One region of the Saccharopolyspora sp. NPDC050389 genome, then DNA from elsewhere that is predicted to be linked to it. Evidence: riboswitches for the same ligand, from Rfam matches in the RefSeq annotation. Region 1 holds a riboswitch; the other holds the start of a gene.

Region 1 (3,433 bases):
CGACGGCTCGGTCGATGCCGCTGCCGCCGTGCGGATCCCGCTGGCGACGATGAACCGGCACGGCCTGGTTGCGGGCGCGACCGGCACCGGCAAGACGAAGACGCTGCAGTTGCTTGCCGAACAGCTGTCCGACGCCGGCGTGCCGGTGCTGCTGGCGGACGTCAAGGGTGACCTCTCCGGCCTGGCCAGCCCGGGACAGGGCGGGGACAAGGTGACTGCCCGCGCCGCCGAGGTCGGCGACGACTGGCGGCCCGCGGCGTTCCCCGCCCAGTTCCTGTCGCTGGGCACCGGCGGCCGGGGCGTGCCGATCCGCGCGACCGTGACCAGCTTCGGGCCGTTGCTGCTGGCGAAGGTGCTCGGCCTGAACGCGACGCAGGAATCGACGCTGGGCCTGATCTTCCACTGGGCCGACGAGCGCGGGCTGGCGCTGCTGGACATCAAGGACCTGCGCTCGGTGATCCAGTACCTGACCGGCGACGAGGGGAAGGCCGAGCTCAAGGGCATCGGCGGGGTGTCGGCCGCCAGCGCGGGCGTGATCCTGCGGGCACTGTCCAATTTGGAGTCCCAGGGCGGCGACGAGTTCTTCGGCGAGCCTGAGCTCGAGGTCGCCGACCTGCTCCGGCAGGTCGACGGCAAGGGCGTGGTGAACCTGCTGGAGCTCGACGACGTGCAGGCCAGCCCGGCGCTGTTCTCGACGTTCCTGATGTGGCTGCTGGCGGAGCTGTTCGAGGAGCTGCCGGAGGCCGGCGACCTGGACCGGCCGAAGCTGGTGTTCTTCTTCGACGAGGCGCACCTGCTGTTCAGCGACGCGTCCAAGGCATTCCTGGAACGCATCGAACAGACCGTCAAGCTGATCCGGTCCAAGGCGGTGGGCGTGTTCTTCTGCACGCAGCTGCCCACCGACCTGCCCAATGCGGTGCTCTCCCAGCTGGGCGCCCGCGTCCAGCACGCCATCCGCGCGTTCACCCCGGACGATCAGAAAGCCTTGGCGCGCACGGTGAAGACCTATCCGACGACCGAGCACTACGAGCTGGACGAGGCGCTGACGACGCTGGGCATCGGCGAGGCGATCGTGACGGTGCTCGCCGAGACGGGCGCGCCGACGCCGGTCGCGTGGACCCGGCTGCGTGCGCCCCGCTCGCTGATGGGCACGATCGGCGAGGACGCGGTGCGGGCCGCCGCCGCTTCGTCCGATTTGCACGGAAAGTACGGGCAGGCCGTCGATCGGGAATCAGCCTACGAACTTCTGGCGAAGAAGATCGCCGCCGCGCCCGAGCCGCCGGAAACGCCGAAGAAGCCGGACGAGGCCGGGTTGCTGGAGAAGGCGATGGACAATCCCGCGGTGCGGTCGTTCTTCCGCTCGGCGGCGAGCGCCCTGGGGCGGGAGATCACCCGGGGCCTGTTCGGCAACCGCCGCCGGTGAGCCGTACCGGGCTGGCATCGGTCACCTGATCGGGGTAAGGTGTCGCCGACTTATCCACGCGGGAGCTCGGGCGAACCGGGCTGAGAGGGTGGCACTGCACGCGCCACCGACCGCAGAACCTGTCCGGATAATGCCGGCGTAGGGAGCTGTTGATGGCGCTTGACGTCGATCGTGCCGAAGTTCCGCACACCCTGGACGAACCGGCACCGAAGACGCTCGGCGTGCTCGACCAGAGCGCGTTCTGGGGCAACCTCGGGGTGAGCCTGCTCGGCTTCAGCGGCGCGCTGGCCGTGCTCGCGCCGGCCGGTGTGCCGCAGCTGTCGTTCGCCGCCGCGGTCACCGCGTGCGTGGTGGGCACTGTGATCGGCAGCATCATGGTCGGCCTCGCGGCGGTTCCGGGAGCGCGCACCGGTGCGCCCGCGATGATGCTGCTGCGCGGCCTGTTCGGCACCAAGCTGTCGTACCTGCCGACCGTGCTGAACATCCTGCAGCTGGTCGGCTGGGGCACCTTCGAGCTCCTGGTGATCGCGCAGGGCGCGGAGGCGCTGTTCGGCGGCGGCCCGCACTGGTTGTACGTGCTGGTGGCCGGTGCGCTGACCACCGTGCTGACGTTGCGCCCGCTCGGCGCGCTGCGCCTGCTGCGCCGCTACGTCAGCATCGCGGTGGCGATCGCGATGGTGTACTTCTTCGTCCAACTGCTGCGCCAGCCGCTGCCGGACATGAACACCGGTTCCTGGCAGGGCTTCTGGCCCGGCGCGGACGCCGCGCTGGCGGTCGCGGTGTCCTGGATCCCGGTCGCCTCGGACTACTCGCGGCACTCGAAGTCGGTGTCCGGCGCGTTCACCGCCGCGACGGTGGGCTATTCGGTCACCCAGATCGCCTGCTACCTGCTGGGGCTGCTCGGGCTGGCGCTGGTCGCCGGCGACTCGGACAGGGTGTTCGACCCGATGCTGGCGGTGCCGCTCGGGGTGATCTTCTTCGGCATCCTGGTGCTGCGCGAGGTCGACCAGTCCTTCGCCAACACCTACTCGACCGCGGTTTCCATCCAGAACCTGCGGCCCAGCGCGGACCGCCGGGTGCTGTGCGTGGTCATCGGAGCGTTGATCACCCTGCTCGCGCTGACCCTGGACATCGCCCAGTTCTCGAACTTCCTGCTGCTGATCGGCTCGGTGTTCGTGCCGATGTTCGGCGTGCTGGCGGTGGACTACTTCGTGCACGGCCGCCGCCGCAGCTACGACCTGTCCGCGCAGGCCCCGTCCCGCTGGGGCATGCTGCTGGCCTGGTTCCTGGGCTTCGCGGCGTTCCAGCTGATCAACCCGGGCGAGCTCGGCTGGTGGAGCCGGCTGTGGACCGGGCTGCGGGACGCGATCGGCTTCACGGTCCCGACGTGGATGAGCGCCGCGCTCACCTCGTTCCTCGTGGCCGCCCTGGCGGCCGCGATCATCGGCGCCTTCCGCCGTCGCGGCGCGGAAAGCTGAGGCTATAGAGGCTGTTTTGGATGTGGTGACGTGCGGTTGTGGTAACGCGGGCGTTTTGTCTTTGAAGCGGCGCAGCCGCTTAGCCCACCTTCGCAACTCGCACCGCCGCGGGTTCTCAGGGGTCTTCTCGCGAGGACAGCCCCGACGTGGTGAATTGGTCATTCATGATGTCGGGGATCCCACAGCGAGAAGACCTCTGAGGTTCCGCCACCCGCACCGCTACGCAGGACGAGTTTGGAAACAGGCTCTATACCGTTTCCCGGGCGCGCATCGCGAGCAGCTTGATCGAGTTCTCCGAGCCGGAGCCGTCCGCGGTGGTGACCACGACCACGGACTGCTCCGGCGAGCGGGCGGGCACGAGGATCTGTTGCGCGACCGTGAGCGCGCCCACCAGCGGATGACGCAGCTCGTACTCGTCCGCTTCGCACGGTTTGACCCGGTGATCGCTCCACAGCGTCGCGAATTCCGGGCTCTTCATGGACAGTTCGCCGACGAGTGAGGCCAGCACGGCGTCCTCGGGATGCCGTCCCGC
Region 2 (3,433 bases), on a different contig from region 1:
CCTGGGTGATCTTCATCGAGCAGAACTTCGGCCCGCACATGGAGCAGAAGTGCGCCGTCTTGGCAGGCTCGGCGGGCAGCGTCTCGTCGTGGAAGGCGCGCGCGGTGTCCGGGTCCAGCGACAGGTTGAACTGGTCGGTCCAGCGGAACTCGAACCGCGCCGTGGACAGCGCGTCGTCCCGCTCCTGCGCCCGCGGATGCCCCTTGGCCAGGTCGGCGGCGTGCGCGGCGATCTTGTAGGTGATCACGCCGACCTTGACGTCGTCCCGGTTCGGCAGCCCCAGGTGCTCCTTCGGCGTGACGTAGCAGAGCATCGCGGTGCCCGCCTGGGCGATCATCGCCGCGCCGATCCCGGACGTGATGTGGTCGTAGGCGGGGGCGATGTCGGTGGTCAGCGGCCCGAGCGTGTAGAACGGCGCTTCGCCGCACAGCTCTTCTTCCAGCCGCACGTTCTCGACGATCTTGTGCATCGGGACGTGGCCCGGGCCCTCGATCATCACCTGCACGTCGTGCTCGCGGGCGATGTGCGTGAGCTCGCCGAGGGTCTCCAGCTCGGCGAACTGCGCGCGGTCGTTGGCGTCGGCAATGGAGCCGGGCCGCAGGCCGTCGCCGAGGGAGAACGTGACGTCGTAGTCGCGCAGGATCTCGCAGAGCTCGCTGAAGTGCGTGTAGAGGAAGCTCTCCCGGTGGTGCGCCAGGCACCACGCGGCCATGATCGAGCCGCCGCGGGACACGATGCCGGTGACCCGGTTCGCGGTCAGCGGCACGTAGCGCAGCAGCACGCCGGCGTGCACGGTCATGTAGTCCACGCCCTGCTCGCACTGCTCGATGACGGTGTCGCGGTAGATCTCCCAGGTCAGCGCGGCCGGATCGCCGTTGACCTTCTCCAGCGCCTGGTAGATCGGCACGGTGCCGATCGGCACCGGCGAGTTGCGCAGGATCCGTTCGCGGGTCTCGTGGATCCGCTTGCCGGTGGACAGGTCCATGACGGTGTCGGCGCCCCAGCGCGTGGCCCACACCATCTTCTCCACCTCCTCCTCGATCGAGGAGGTCACCGCGGAGTTGCCGATGTTGGCGTTGACCTTCACCAGGAACTTCTTGCCGATGATCATCGGCTCGCTCTCCGGGTGGCAGCGGTTGGCCGGGATCACCGCCCGCCCGCTGGCCACCTCGTCGCGGACCAGTTCGGCCGGGACTCCTTCGCGGGCGGCGATGTACTCCATCTCCCGCGTGATCACGCCGGCCCTGGCCCAGCCGAGCTGGGTCCGGTGCTCCCGGCCGTCGGTCCACCCCGCCCGCATCCGATGAAGTCCACTGTGGACGTCGACGGTGGCGTTCTCGTCGGTGTACGGCCCGGAGGTGTCGTACACGTCGAGGTGCTCGCCGTTGGTCAACTCGATGCGGCGGAATGGCACTTGCAGGCCGGATTCGGTGTTCCGGAACACCTTTCGCGAGCCGCTGATCGGCCCGGTGGTGATCTGGGTTCCGCTTTCGGACGCGTTCGGACGCACGTCGGCCACTGCCATCCACTCCCTACGCCGGCATTACCCGGTCAGGTTCATGCGGTCGGCGGCCCCGGAGTTCTCCAGCCACCCTCTCAGCCCGCTGTTGGTGCGAGCTCCCGCGGTTTTGATTTGTCGCGGCCGAGGCTAGCCCGGAGACAGCGGGCTGCCAACCCCGGTTCACCCCGATGACGGCAGGCCGGTTTGCCATTAGGCTCATGACCAGGGCGATCACAACGTTGTCAGGGGTGGTGAGTACGGTGCGTGATGACATCGATACAGGAGGTGACCGCGCTGTGACCGCTGCCCCTGCATACGTGGCCTCGGTGGAGGATGAGCTCTTTGAGGTCTGGGAAAGCCTGGACCTCCCCAACAAGGGCTGGCGCGCGGAGATCATCGAAGGAAGGATCGTGATTACGCCGCCGCCGGGAAACGAACACAACCTGATCGCAAGCCGCGTGCACCGGGTGCTGGCACGTGCGGTACCTGAAGATTGGGAGATCTTCCAGACTGCGGCAGTTGATACTGGGTTCGGCAACAACCTGTACATCCCCGACCTCGTTGTGATTCCGCAGGATCAGGTGGTCTCGCACGGCACGTACCTTGACGGGAGCAATGCTCTGCTGGTCGTGGAAATAACCTCGGCCAGTAATGCCGATGTCGATCGGACGACGAAGTTGCGTGGGTATGCGCATGCGGGTATTCCGCTGTATTTGCTGATTGATCGGTTCGCGAAAGACCAGCCGACGGTGACGCTGCACTCGCGACCGTCAAACGACCGCTATTGGGATCAACGCCGGGTGCCGTTCGGCGAACCGATCGGTATTCCCGAGCCCTTCGACTTGACCTTGGAAACCAAGGAATTCTGATCAGTCGTCTTCGGCGAAGGGATCGCCGGATTCCGCCGGATCCCAGGTCAGGCCGGGGATTCCCCAGCCGTTGCGGCGGATCATCTTCTTCGCCGCCCGGGCGTGGCGGCCCATCAGGCGGTCCAGGTAGAGGTGGCCGTTGAGGTGGTCGGTTTCGTGTTGCAGGCAGCGGGCGAAGAACCCGGTCCCCTCGACCTCGATCGGCTTTCCGTCCACATCGGACCCGGTGACCTTCGCCCGGTCCGCCCGGCCGGTCGGGTAGGACTCGCCGGGCACCGACAGGCAGCCCTCCCAGTCGTCGTCCGGATCCGGCATGGACTGCGGGATCTCGGAGGTGGTCAGCTCGGGGTTCACCACCACGCCGCGGTGCTGGACGCCCTCGTCGTCCGGGCAGTCGTAGACGAACACCCGCAGGTCGACGCCGATCTGGTTGGCCGCCAGCCCGACCCCGTTCGCGGCGGCCATCGTCTCGAACATGTCCTCGACGAGGGTGCGCAGCTCGTCGTCGAAGCGCTCCACCGGACGGGTGGGGTTGTGCAGCACCGGGTCGCCGACGACGCAGATCGGGTGAACAGCCATGGCCGGGACTTTAGCGGTTTCGGCATCCGGCACGCCGGGGTGCTCCGATCCCGCTACTCGCCGGTGTGATCCGCTCCCGCCGGGAATCCGGGCATGGTGTAATTGAGGGGGAATCACAGCTATGTGATTCCAGTGAACGCGGGAAGTCTCGAATCGCGAGGCGAGGAGCCAGATGGACGCCGCCCAAATGCTGACCGCGCAGGAGATCGCTCGTCAGTGCGAGCAGCTGGCGCGCCTGCAACAACGGCAGCCGAAATCCGAATCGGCACCCGCTCGGCGGTTGCGTCTCGCCGAGCCGATCACCCAGCCGATCGAGCGGATCGTCGAGCCGCCGCCGGTGCCGACCCAGCCGTTACCGCCGGATGGCGAGCTCACCGTGCGGGATCGGGGCATCCTGGCCTTCGAGTCGCAGTGGTGGAAGCAGGAAGGCGTGAAGGAGCGCGCGATCCGCGAGCTGTTCGACATGTCGCCGTCGCGCTACTAC

Evidence for each region. Region 1 has a riboswitch for thiamine pyrophosphate ahead of AB0I53_RS10420 (cytosine permease). Riboswitches for the same ligand answer to the same signal wherever they lie in the genome.
Region 2: another riboswitch for thiamine pyrophosphate. It lies ahead of thiC (phosphomethylpyrimidine synthase ThiC); the one in region 1 lies ahead of AB0I53_RS10420 (cytosine permease).

Annotation. Positions count from the first base shown of each region.
Region 1 covers NZ_JBFAKG010000012.1:75,903-79,335, forward strand. The annotation lists gene AB0I53_RS10415 (helicase HerA-like domain-containing protein) at 1-1,423, shown strand, start outside; TPP riboswitch at 1,472-1,585, shown strand; gene AB0I53_RS10420 (cytosine permease) at 1,576-2,901, shown strand; gene AB0I53_RS10425 (helix-turn-helix transcriptional regulator) at 3,149-3,433, opposite strand, start outside.
Region 2 covers NZ_JBFAKG010000105.1:249-3,681, forward strand. The annotation lists gene thiC (phosphomethylpyrimidine synthase ThiC) at 1-1,519, opposite strand, end outside; TPP riboswitch at 1,512-1,634, opposite strand; gene AB0I53_RS41775 (Uma2 family endonuclease) at 1,720-2,370, shown strand; gene AB0I53_RS41780 (peptide deformylase) at 2,371-2,949, opposite strand; gene AB0I53_RS41785 (DUF3263 domain-containing protein) at 3,269-3,433, shown strand, end outside.